DNA from 3 places in the Mesorhizobium sp. WSM4845 genome. Region 1 is predicted to be linked to each of the others. Evidence: riboswitches for the same ligand, from Rfam matches in the RefSeq annotation. Region 1 holds a riboswitch; each other region holds the start of a gene.
What was found. A riboswitch is a leader RNA that binds a small molecule or an ion and turns the genes downstream of it on or off. The one in region 1 is predicted to bind cobalamin.
Positions count from the first base shown of each region.

Region 2: it holds a riboswitch for cobalamin, as region 1 does, so the genes downstream of both, AC0L2C_RS29305 (DUF1636 family protein) here and metE (5-methyltetrahydropteroyltriglutamate--homocysteine S-methyltransferase) in region 1, are expected to answer to the same signal.
Region 3: it holds a riboswitch for cobalamin, as region 1 does, so the genes downstream of both, AC0L2C_RS07530 (aromatic ring-hydroxylating oxygenase subunit alpha) here and metE (5-methyltetrahydropteroyltriglutamate--homocysteine S-methyltransferase) in region 1, are expected to answer to the same signal.

Region 1 covers NZ_JBVVQA010000013.1:127,305-131,470, reverse strand. Annotated here, with positions in the region: partial or broken gene metE (5-methyltetrahydropteroyltriglutamate--homocysteine S-methyltransferase) at 1-1,674, opposite strand, end outside; cobalamin riboswitch at 1,766-1,965, opposite strand; gene AC0L2C_RS16895 (adenosine kinase) at 2,353-3,345, opposite strand; gene metK (methionine adenosyltransferase) at 3,455-4,166, opposite strand, start outside.
Region 2 covers NZ_JBVVQA010000036.1:62,620-66,785, forward strand. Annotated here, with positions in the region: gene AC0L2C_RS29290 (NuoB/complex I 20 kDa subunit family protein) at 1-45, opposite strand, end outside; gene AC0L2C_RS29295 (NADH-quinone oxidoreductase subunit A) at 36-401, opposite strand; gene AC0L2C_RS29300 (winged helix-turn-helix domain-containing protein) at 737-1,936, shown strand; cobalamin riboswitch at 2,208-2,410, shown strand; gene AC0L2C_RS29305 (DUF1636 family protein) at 2,449-2,883, shown strand; gene cobW (cobalamin biosynthesis protein CobW) at 2,880-3,917, shown strand; partial or broken gene AC0L2C_RS29315 (cobaltochelatase subunit CobN) at 3,936-4,166, shown strand, end outside.
Region 3 covers NZ_JBVVQA010000004.1:321,139-325,304, forward strand. Annotated here, with positions in the region: gene AC0L2C_RS07525 (FAD-binding oxidoreductase) at 1-466, opposite strand, end outside; gene AC0L2C_RS07530 (aromatic ring-hydroxylating oxygenase subunit alpha) at 490-1,737, opposite strand; cobalamin riboswitch at 1,851-2,053, opposite strand; gene AC0L2C_RS07535 (DUF680 domain-containing protein) at 2,561-2,767, shown strand; gene AC0L2C_RS07540 (DUF680 domain-containing protein) at 2,835-3,059, shown strand; gene AC0L2C_RS07545 (DUF680 domain-containing protein) at 3,134-3,370, shown strand; gene AC0L2C_RS07550 (ABC transporter ATP-binding protein) at 3,560-4,166, opposite strand, start outside.

The sequences.
Region 1 (4,166 bases):
GATTGGGCCGCGATACGTCGCCGAAGATGATGGGAGGGCGCACGAGCCGGGAGCCGTAACTTTGCACCCAGCCATGCTGGGTGAAGGCGAGGCCGGACAGCTGCTCGCCGAAATGCTGCACCATGTCGTTGCGTTCAAACTCGCCATGTACCAGCACGTCCAAACCCGATCTCCTCCTGCCAACGGACCGCCGCCTCGGTCTCCTTCTTCAGGAAGGCCTGGTAGTCGATATAGCTCAGCCGGCCCTTCGCATGGGCGGAGCGCGCCCTGCGCACCTCGGGCGTCTGCGGGAAGGACCCGATGGTCGTCGTGGGGAACGGCGGCAGGCCGAGCGTGTCGGCCTGGATGCTCGAGCGCTTGGCAAATGCGCTCTTTCGTTGCTTCATGACGCCGTCAATGCTGCTAACGCGCCCGTGGACGAGCGGATCATGGACCTTTGCAGACATTGCGCGCGCGGCGGTCGCCTCTTCAGAAGCCTTCAGCGCGCCTGCTACGGCCTCCCTGCCTTCGGACAAGGCTTGGGCCAGCACGAGCAGCTCTTCAGTCTTCTGGGCGGCGAATGCCAGCCACGAACGGAGGTCTACATCGAGCGCGGTCTCCATCCGCAGGTCCATCGGCACATGAAGCATCGAGCAGGAAGGCGCAATCTCGACGCGATCCAGCGGCCACCCGGCAACGACCGGCTTGATGCGGTCGAGAATGGCAGCCAAGGTTCGCGCGCCAGACGTTGCGGCCGTCGATCAGGCCAAGTGAGAGCACCAGATCCTTCGGTGCGAGCCGACCAACCGTCTCCAACTGCTCGGGAGCGCGCACGAGGTCGAGATGCAGGCCCGCCAGGCGCAGCGAAAGCGCGGTCTCGAGATTGTTTCCCAGCGGCCCGAAATAGGTAGCCAGCATAATTTTCAACTTGGGCGCGGCTTTCGACAGCTGCCCATAGGTGAATTCGAAGGCAGCTCGTTCGTTCGGGTTAAGATCGAGCACAAGGGCCGGCTCATCAATCTGCACCCAGTCGGCCCCCGAGAGCTCCAGCCTCTGCAGGAGTTGCTCGTAGACGGGCAGCAGGCGCGGTAGGAGCGCTATGGGATTGAAGCCCTGGTCGGGAGACTTCGCCAGCTTGAGGAAGGTCACCGGTCCAAGGATGACCGGGCGTGTATGGATGCCGAGCTCTTTTGCCTCCAGAAAGTGATCGACTGGTTTCGCCGGCGAGAGGGCGAATGTCTGATCGTCGCCCAGCTCCGGCACGATGTAGTGGTAGTTAGTGTCGAACCATTTGGTCATTTCCATCGCGGTTACGCGCTGCCCCTGAACTGCATGCCCGTGACTGGCGTGTCCACAACCCGCAGTATCGCCTTGCGTCCCGCGCGCCATCGCGAAGTAGATGTCAAGCGGGACCTCGCCGCCCGTCCAGCCGTAACGAGCTGGCACGGCGCCGACCATTGCTGCGGTGTCGAGCACATGGTCATACAGTGAGAAATCGTTCGACGGGATTTTCGACACGCCGCGGTCGTGCTGCTCGCTCCAGCTGGCGGCACGCAGTGCCTTGGCCGTCGACACTAGGTTGGCAGCAGACGATTTTCCGGACCAGTAGCTTTCGAGCGCGAATTTCAGTTCTCGCCGGCGACCGATACGCGGCACGCCAAGCGTTGCTATGGGAACTTGCTGGGAAACATTCATTCCATACCCCGATGGTTGGGGCGGGGACAAGGAAGGCGCTAGCAGGCCGGCATCAACGCCGAGCTGCCGCGGCCACCAGACACCCCGCCCGTGGACGTTGTTGGCCGTGGCAGGTCTCCTGACTCGCGGGTCACAGCCTCTGCCCCGTCTTCCCGGGGCAGTTCGCCCTAGTGACATTGATGGGTTTGGCTCGCCGCTTACATTTGCGGGGCAGCGCCGGCATTGCACCGGCTTCCCTCTTAGCTCCGCTACGGCAACGCCTTGCGGAGAACCACGACGCGCCGACAATCGCAGCAGCCCCCTTTGTCAATGACGTATAAAGAAATGTTTATGTGTTTATGTGAGCCGTTCACCTGCGGCGTGTTCCCAAGTCGCAGGTCGCGGGTAGAGCTGAGCCATTTGCGCCACTCTCCGGTTTGCGCAGGCTGTGCCTGGTCGCTCGGGCAATCTGTCAATTGTACGATCCCGGCTCAAAACGACCTTCGTCAAAAAGGGCGTGTTGGCCATCATGATCGGCCGGCAGTACTGGCCCGAAGTGTGACAACGTTCCTGAGCCTCAAGAAATCAGAAATTTGGAGAAAACCGCCATCCTTCACGGACGGGTACGCGACGTTTACCCGCGCTTGTCTGGACAGCCTGCAAAACGGGAAGGTGGGCAGCACTTCGCGGAAATGCCCCCTACAGCAACCCCGGCTGCTCAGCCTCTCGTCGCAGATTCTGCCGTGGCCTGGGGCCGATCTGCTGGATCACCAATCCGGCCGCCAGTGAGCCAAGGTCGCCGCAGGTCTGCAGGTCGCGGCCTTGCGTGTATCCATGCAGGAAGCCGGCGGCATAGAGATCGCCGGCACCCGTGGTGTCGACCAGTTCCTTGATGGCGGTCGCCTTGATGACCACGGTCTCGTCCCCGCGCACGATCACCGAACCTTTTTCCGAGCGGGTCACGGCGGCGATACGGCAATCCTTGCGGATCTGCGCCAGCGCCTCGTCAAACGACGATGTCTGATAGAGTGACTTGATCTCGTGGCTGTTGGCAAAGACGATATCGACCGTGCCCGAACGCATCAGTTCGAGGAACTCGTCTCGGTAGCGATCGACGCAAAACGAATCCGACAGGGTCATCGACACTTCGCGGCCTGCCGCGTGCGCCAGCATCGCCGTTTGGCGGATTGCTTCCTTGGCGCGCGGCGGATCCCACAGATAGCCTTCGAAATAGGTGACCTTGGCGCCAGAGGCCTTGTCGGCCTCGACATCCTCCGGCCCGAGCTCGACGCAGGCGCCGAGATAGGTGTTCATCGAGCGCTCGCCGTCAGGGGTGACGAAGATCATCGAGCGCGCCGTCGGCGGCTCACCCGTGAGCGGCCTGGTGTCGAAGGCAACTCCCTGGGCATGGATGTCGTGGGCGTAGATTACGCCGAGCGTGTCGTTCGAGACCTTGCCGAAGAAGGCGGCGCGGCCGCCGAAGCTGGCGACGCCCGCCGCCGTGTTGCCGGCGCTGCCGCCGGAGGCTTCGATAGCCGGGCCCATGCGGCTGTAGAGTAGCTCGGCGCGCCTCGTGTCGATCAGGTTCATCGCGCCCTTGATGATGCCGTTCGTCTCAAGGAATGCCTCGTCGCACTGGGCTATGATGTCGACAATGGCATTGCCGATGCAAAGCAGGTCATATTTCGACATCAGTGTCTCCGCCAAAAACCCGAGCCGGCTTCTCGCCACGCCGGGGCCGGCGTGTTTTTGGCGAGTGTGGAATGGGTCGCCCTACGCCGACGCATCCAATACCCGCGCATCACGCAGCTGCCGGTCCTGCCTCACGCAACAGGTCGTCAGCTCTGTCCGTCTTTTCCCAGGTGAACTCCGGCTCTTCGCGGCCGAAGTGTCCGTATGTCGCGGTCTTGCGGTAAATCGGCCGTAAGAGATCAAGCGCCTTGATGATGCCTTTCGGCCGGAGATCGAAAAGCTCAAGGACGGCGCGCTCGATCCTTTTTTCATCAATCTTTGCGGTTCCGAATGTATTGACGAGGATAGAGACCGGCGCGGCGACACCGATCGCGTAAGCAAGCTGAACCTCGCACACCTCCGCCAGTCCGCTGGCAACGACGTTTTTTGCGACGTACCGCGCCGCATAGGCGGCCGACCGATCAACCTTGGACGGGTCCTTGCCCGAAAAGGCACCGCCGCCGTGACGCCCCATACCGCCGTAGGAATCGACGATGATCTTGCGTCCGGTGAGACCGCAATCGCCGCGCGGCCCACCGACCACGAACCGGCCTGTTGGATTGACCAGGAACCTTATCCCCGTCGTATCCAAGTCGTGGGGCAAGACCGGCCTTATGATCTCCTCAATGACGCCTTCGCGGACCGTGGCTTGTGAGACCTCCTCGTCATGCTGCGTCGACAGGACTATGGTATCAAGCGCTACCGGGCGCAAACCCTCATAACGGACGGATACCTGTGATTTAACGTCCGGGCGAAGCCAGCCAAGGCGTCCGGTTTGGCGC
Region 2 (4,166 bases), on a different contig from region 1:
TGGCTTCGGCGCGACGAGCGTGCCGGAATTGTCGCTCAATCCCATTCCAGCGCTCCTTTCTTCCATTCATAGGCAAAGCCGATGGTCAGCACCGCCAGAAACACCATCATCGACCAGAAGCCGAGCATGCCGATCTGGCCGAAAGACACTGCCCACGGAAACAGGAAGGCCACTTCCAGATCGAAGATGATGAACAGGATCGACACCAGGTAGAAGCGGATGTCGAACTTCATGCGGGCATCGTCAAACGAGTTGAAGCCGCATTCATAGGCGGAAAGCTTTTCCGGATCGGGATTGCGGTAGGCCACCAGGAAGGGTGCTGCAAGCAGCGCCAGGCCGACGACCAGCGCCACGCCGATGAACAGGACGATGGGCAGGTACGAACTCAACAATGCGTTCATGCTGCAGCTTTCCGTTGGCGGCCAATCCACTCTGATTACAGCACCGGACCCACTTGCGGAAGCGTGACAGTTTAACCACTGAACCGTTTTAGGGGGCTCTATGCTGCAACGCGGCGAGGGTTAGCGCAGGGCTTTCGGTGAAGCAAGTCAAACCTTGTTCAAAACACGGTGCTCGACGGCATATCCGGAAAAACTGGTCCGATCCGCTCCTGTTTGATTTCCTTCACTGTTTACTCCACTTTTCTCTCCTGACATGGATGCCGCCAAAACCCTGCTAGCATGGCGCGGAATCATCGCTCCCACCTTTGGTCAAACGCCGACAGAGTGCCGTCTGCATGAAGGAAAAAATCTCGCTCGCCATGGCCCGGCGCATCGCGCTTGCCGCACAGGGGTTTGCCGATCCTCGCCCTAACGGCACGCCCGATCGCCGCCATCTGGCCCGTGTGCTTGGCCGGACCGGTCTGCTGCAGATCGATTCCGTCAGCGCGGTGGTGCGTGCCCATTATATGCCGCTCTATTCGCGGCTTGGCCCCTACCCGCTCGCCCTGCTCGACAACGCCGCCGTGACGCGCAAGCGCAAAGTCTTCGAATATTGGGCGCACGAAGCCTCCTTTCTGCCGGTCGAGACCTATCCGCTGATGCGCTGGCGCATGGAACGGGCCGAACGTGGCGAGGAAATGTATAACGGGCTGGCCAAGTGGGGCCGCGAGCGCGCCGCCTACATTGAAGATATTTATCGCGAGGTCCTCGAACGCGGCCCGATCGCCGCTTCCGCCCTGGAAGGCCAGAAAGGCTCCGGCGGCTGGTGGGGCTGGAGCGACGCCAAGCACGCTTTCGAATGGCTGTTCTGGGCCGGCCGCATCACCACGGCGTCACGTCGTGGCTTCGAGCGGCTTTATGATCTGCCCCAGCGCGTGCTGCCGCCGGAAATACTTGCCCTGCCGGTGCCCTCGCCTGAGGATGCGCACCGCGAATTGCTGCGCATCTCCGCCCGCGCCCACGGCGTCGCCACAGCAGGCGACCTGCGCGACTATTTCCGCCTCTCTCCCGCTGATATCAAAGGCCGCATCGAGGAACTGGTCGACGGCGGTGATCTTTTGCCGGTTCGGGTCGAAGGCTGGAGCAAGCCCGCCTATCTTCACAAGGACGTTCGTTTTCCGCGCAAGATCGAGGCGCGCGCCTTGCTCGCTCCGTTCGATCCGGTTGTCTTCGAACGGACGCGTACGGAAAGACTGTTCGACTTCCGCTATCGCATCGAGATCTACACCCCTGCTGAAAAGCGCCAATACGGCTATTATGTGCTGCCGTTCCTGCTCGGCGAAAGGATCGTGGCGCGCATCGACCTTAGGGCTGACCGCCGGGCCGGCGTGCTGCGCGTCCATGCCGCCTATGCCGAGCCCGGCGCGCCGCCGCAAACCGCCGCCGAACTTTTTGAGGAATTGCAGTTGATGCAAGGCTGGCTCGGGCTCGAACGCATCGAGGTGACGCCTGCGGGGGATCTGGGCCATGCGCTGGCGGATGTCGCGGTTTCGTGAGGGTTGCCGATGTCGGCGCTGCCCCTCACCTGCCTGCCGGCATCCTCTCCCCGTATAGAGACGGGGAGAGGGACGCTGTCATCGATGGTTTCGCCAATCGCCAGCGTTGCAGGAGGGGGCGCCGCCGTTGCGGCCAGTTCTTTCTCCCCGTCACTATACGGGGAGAAATGCCCGGCAGGGCAATGAGGGGCAGCGCCGACTTCGAAAATTGCTCTGAAGCGTTTTCCCTCGCCGTGTCGGAAGCATGCGTTGACACGACTGCCTCCACAAGCCTAAATCCGGTTCAGACGGTCTCCTCTCGGCAAAGGGAGGAGCCAAGAGGGAATGCGGTGCGAAATCCGATTTCAAATCCGCGGCTGTCCCCGCAACTGTAAGCGACGAGCCAAGGCCGATAACCACTGGGAAAATCCCGGGAAGGCGGCACCAAGGCGATGACCCGCGAGCCAGGAGACCTGCCGTCTAGGACATAAGAATCCGATCGCCTGGCGGGTTTTCCGGGCAAGGAGCCTGATTTGGAACGCGACAGCAGTTTTTCGGCTGAGACAGCGGGCGTATTGTCCGGCGATGATGATGCTCTGGCCGACGTCACCGTGATCGTCTGCGCCTCCTGCCGTGACGAGACCGGCTCCGACGGCCATCCCCGCGCCGGCGAATTGTTGGCCGAAGATACGCGCCGCGCCGCCTCGGGCGAAAACATCCGTATCCGCAGCGTCGAATGCCTCGGCAACTGCAAGCGCCGCCTCAGCGCCGCTATCCTGCGCGACGGCTGCTGGAGCTATGTCTTCGGCGACTTGACCGCGACCAGCGGCGCCGATCTCATCACCGGCGCAAGACTCTTCGCCACCTCGACCGACGGCCTCATGCCATGGCGCGGCCGCCCCGATTGCCTGAAGCGCGGCCTCGTTGCCCGCATCCCTCCCCTCGACCTTTTGAAGGACCAGATATGACCACTTCCGTCTCGCGCGTGCCCTGCACCGTCGTCACCGGCTTCCTCGGCGCCGGCAAGACGACGCTGATCCGCCATCTGCTCGAAAACGCTGGCGGCAAGCGGCTGGCCATCATCGTCAACGAGTTCGGCGACATCGGCATCGATGGCGAGATTCTTAAGGGATGCGGCATCGACACCTGCCCTGAGGAAAACATCGTCGAGCTGGCCAATGGCTGCATCTGCTGCACCGTCGCCGACGATTTCGTCCCGGCGCTCGACCAGATCCTGTCGCTGACGCCCAGGGTCGACCATATCCTGATCGAAACCTCCGGGCTGGCCCTGCCCAAGCCGCTGGTCCAGGCCTTCCAGTGGCCGACGGTGAAGAGCCGGGTGACGGTCGACGGCGTCATTGCCGTGGTCGACGGACCGGCGCTGGCCGAAGGCCGCGTTGCCAACGACATGGACGCCCTGCAGGCGCAGCGCGCGCAGGACGAGACGCTCGACCACGACGATCCGGTCGAGGAGGTGTTCGAGGACCAGCTCGCCTGCGCCGACCTGATCATATTGTCGAAGAGCGACCTGATGGACGCCGCCGGCTCGGCCCGCGCCAATGCCGTCATCGGCAAGCACGCCGCCCGCGCGGTGAAGATCGTGCCGACCTCGCAGGGCAAGGTCGATCCCTCCGTGCTGCTCGGCCTCGGCCTTGCCGTCGAGGACGACATCGAGAACCGCAAGACCCACCACGACGACGAGCTCGATCACGAGCATGACGATTTCGACTCGTTCGTCATCGACATTCCGTCGATCGCCAATCCCGATGAGCTGGCTTTGCGTGTCGCCACGGCGGCGGAGGAAGAAAACGTGCTGCGCGTAAAAGGCTTCGTCGAGGTCGGCGGCAAGCCGATGCGACTGTTGCTGCAGGCTGTCGGGCCGCGCGTCAACCACTACTACGACCGCGCCTGGACTGCCGACGACGACCGCCGCTCGCGCCTCGTCGTCATCGGCCTGAAAGGGCTGAACCGCCCGGCCATCGAGCGTATTCTCGCCGGCTGACCTCAGGCACGAGCCGCTATGCACATCCTCACCACCACATCCGCCTCGCTCGACGATCTCGCCGAGCCTGTCGATCTCAGGCAGACGCCTGCGGATGTCGTGGCGCTGTCCTTCACCGACAGCGACCTGGCCGGGCTGGCGGCGGCGTGGCAGGCGGACGCGGATCGGCTGCCGTCGATGCGGCTGGCGGCTCTACGTGACCTGCGCCATCCGATGTCAGTAGACCTCTGGATCGACAGCGTCGCCCGG
Region 3 (4,166 bases), on a different contig from region 1:
CATCTGTCCATGGCGCGCAGTCGTTCAGCCAGCGCAGCATCGACATCATCGGCGTCACGCCTGAGCCGGCCGAAATGAACAGATACTTGGCCGCTGGATGACTGTGCAGCGAAAAGTCGCCCGCCGGCCCATAGGCCTTCACGTGAACGCCGGGCTTCAGATTGTCGAACATCCAGCGGGTGCCGAGGCTGCCGGCCTGCGCTTTCACCGTCACCGCAATCGAGAACGGCCTCGACGGCGAGGACGACAGCGTATAGGTCCGCATCATCGGGCCCTCGGTGGTCGGCAGTTCCAGCGTCACGAACTGCCCCGGTCTGTAGCGGAACCAGGTCTGGTTGTCAGAGCGGAAGGTGAAGGTCTTCACGTCAGGCGCCTCGTCGCTGACGCCGATGACTTCCAGCACCTGGAGCCTGTCGTTCCAGGGCGCCATCTCGTCGAGATGGCGGTAGAGGCCAAGGTCCGTCATCGCATTCATCCCCTTGACCTCGTTCAGGCGACGCTGCGCAGCGCCGGCCGCCCGGCCTCGGCAAGGCGCGGCCCGATGAAGGAGGCGTACCATTCGACGAACTGGATGACGCCGCCCTCATGCAGTTCCGAATAGGGGCCGGGCTCATAGGCCGGCGACAGGATGCCGAAGGCGTTTTCCTCGACAATGCGACGGTCCTGGTCGTTGGTCTCGGTCCAGACATGGGTGAGTTCGACGAGGTCGTAATCGACGCCTTCGACCGCGTCCTTGTGGACAAGCCATTTGGTGGTGACGGCCGTTTCCGTGGCACTGATCGGCAGCACGCGGAAGGTGACGGCATGATCACCGAGGATATGGTTCCAACTCGTCGGATAGTGATAGAGCAGCAGCGAGCCGATACGGTCGGTCGAAACGCTGTCGGAAAGGTTCTTCTTCACCGCGCGTCTTCCCGTCATCGTATAGCTGACGGCGTCGCGCAGCAGCGGCGCGCGGGTGGCGCGATACTGCCCGGCCGGATCGATGCGGAACTTGCTCGGCAAGCCCGCCGCCTCGCATTTCGCCCAGTGCGCGAGCATCTCTGGATCGCTGTCGGCGCCCTGCACGCCGGTCACGGTCGGCGCTTCCGGGAATGTCTTGCAGAGTTCCGGATGGTTGCCGGCGCAATGGTAGCACTCGCGGTTGTTCTCCCAGACGAGCTTCCAGTTGCCATTCTCGACGATGGTCGATTCGAATGCGATTTTTGCCTCGCGCAGCCGGTGCGGCAGCAGGTAAGGCTCGATCATGGCGCGCATCGGCGCGAAGTCGGCCGGCTCGTTGGCCAGGCAGATAAAGATGTAGCCGGCAACGCTTTCGCAAGCCACCGGCTTCAGGCTGAACTGGCTCTTGTCGAAGCCGTCTGCCATCTGGCGAGCAAACAACAGCCGGCCGTCCAGCTCGTAGGTCCACTGGTGATAGGGGCAGACCAGCTTCGCCGCAGTGCCCTTGTCGGCATTGCAGACACGGCTGCCGCGATGCCGGCAGGAATTGTGGAAGGCATTGATCTTGCCTTGCTGGTCGCGGACCAGCACGACCGGATAGTCGCCGATCTGGGCGGTGATATAGCTGCCAGCTTTCGGCAACTCGCAATCGTGGCCGATGAACAGCCAGTCGCGATACCAGATCAGCTCCATGTCGAGCTTGAAGAAATCTGGATCGGTGTAGAAGGGCTGCTCGAGCGAATAGCCTTGCCTGCGGCCGTGCAAGAGCCTCAGCATGTCGTTGCGCGCGTCCATGTCCTGTCCTCGTGTAAGGACTGAACTGGTGGTGATGGAGGGAGGACCGTTTGCACGCCGGCGACAGGGCCGGACGTGCATCATCCACCTCTTGACCGCCCACCGCGATCAGTCGAGTCTGAAAATCTCGGGCTGGTTTCCGGGCTCTGGAGTGTCCTTGCGGACTCGTCGCGACACCTTCCCAGGCTTGTGGCCCAGTGGTCTCCCGTTGCGACTTGAACTCCACCACCGTTGCGGGGGCAGCGCCGGGTTCTGACCGGCTTCCCAATTCTCCGCTTCGTCGTCACCAAGCGGCACCTGAGATGGCGTGATCTAATCATGCCGGCCGGCTGACTGCCGGCATGAAAGCGACATCGTATCCATGCGGCGCGACACCGCCGGCGAAACCTGCAGGTTTATATCTGCAGGGCTGAAACCCCACTTTGTCGGCGGCCATTGTCGGCTGCCGTGACATCGAATCCGACCCGCGGCGGAGACCAGGAAGGTTAACAGTTTACAAAAGTGACTATTAGCCGCTTCTAAAATCGAACCGAACGGTTCGTTTCTGTTGACAATGCGTACAGCATGCTGTGAACGCAGATCCGCCAATCCGTCAAATCATGAATGGCTAATTTTGAATAAGATATTGAAAACGAACCATAAAACTATGGTAGTAGATGCCTCTGGTACAATTTCAAGGTGTAGATTCTTGGTCCACACGGAACAACTTCGTGATTGGAATCCGCCGAATGGCCTTCCCACATCGGGGCTGTCCGAACGACGCGCGCATCCTCCCAAGACACGCCGCTAGACGGACTGAAGACTAAGATACTGGAGTACTAAAATGAAAAAGATCGCTCTTGCTGCCGTCGCCGCTCTGGCCATCACCGGCAGCGCCTTTGCCGGCAGCGACCATTATGGGTCCAACGCCGCCAACCAGCCGACTGCTTCGGTCGACAGCTCGTATACGGCCTCTGTCCAGACGCCGGCTCACGCTGAAAAGCAGCCCGTTGGCCAGGGCGCCGACCGCAACCTTTTCGGCAACAATTAACAGCTGGTCCCAAACAGCAAAGTGGCGGTCCGCCGCTCGGGATCTGAGGAACTCAGGAGTATTTGAAATGAAGAAGCTCATTCTTGCCACCGCCGCCATTGTGGCCATCTCCGGCAGCGCTTTTGCCGGCAGCGACAACTTTGGATCGAACGGCGCCAACCAGCCGGCCGCTGCGGTCGACAGCAACTCGTACACGGCTTCGATTCGGAGTTCGGCTTCGGTGCAGAATCCGGTTCTGGCTGACGAGAAACCCGTCAACGGCAGCGACCGTAACCTGTTCGGCAACAACTAACAGTTCGTTCCAACAGCGGCGGCGGCATTTGCCCGCCGGGCTGGCGGAACCAAGAAAATCCAGGAGTTTTGAAAATGAAGAAGATCGTTCTTACCGCCGCCGCGCTTTTGATTGCTGCGGGCGGCGCTTTTGCCGGTAGCGACAACTTTGGCAGAACCGACATCAACAAGCAGGCGACCATCAACGTCGACAACACGCAGACTTCTTCGGTACGCAATACCGGCTCGCCGGTCTACAAGCTGCTCAACTCGTCGGGCGACGTACAGAAGTCCGCCCCGCAGGGCAGCGACCGGAACCTGTTCGGCCGCTAGCGCATCGGCCCGAAAATCGGTTCCGATTCTCGGAAAGCACGATGCGCAGGTTTAAAGTGTTGGAGCGTACCTTTGTGCGTCCACTTGGACGCACGTCGCACTAACAGCGACCGGAACGCACAAGAGTGGCGGCTTGCCCGCCGCTCTCGTTTTTGGGTCACCAAACATCCATCAGTTCGGCTGCTGCTCTCAGGCTGCCTTTGCTTCCGCTTTGTGGAGCGTGAATGAATGTCCGTCGGCATCGAAAATATGCAGGTCGCCGGCATCGGCATTCAAGCGCAGCGCAGCGCCGCGCTTGACCCCGACATTGCCTGGCAGCTTGGTGACCAGCGGCAGGTCGGCGCGGCCGATGTCGACATAGACGAGCTGGACCTCGCCGAGTTGCTCGACATAATCCACCGTTCCCTCGAAAAGATAATCCGCACCGGTGGCGATCGTCAGATCTTCCGGCCGCACGCCGAAGCTCACCGCAGCGCCCGTCGCCGACGCCGGCGTGGCGATCGGCACCGTCGCCTTGCGCCCGCCGACATGACTGACGATGGTCGGGTCGCCTGATTTGTCGATCGTCGCCGGCAGGATGTTCATGGCCGGCGAGCCGATGAACTGGGCGACGAACAGATTGCCGGGTCTCTTGTAGAGCTCCATCGGCGTGCCGACCTGCTCGATATGGCCCTCCTTGAGCACCACGATGCGGTCGGCCAGCGTCATCGCCTCGACCTGGTCGTGGGTGACGTAGATCATCGTTGTAGCAGGCATCGATTCCTTGAGCTTGGCGATCTCGATGCGGGTGGCGACG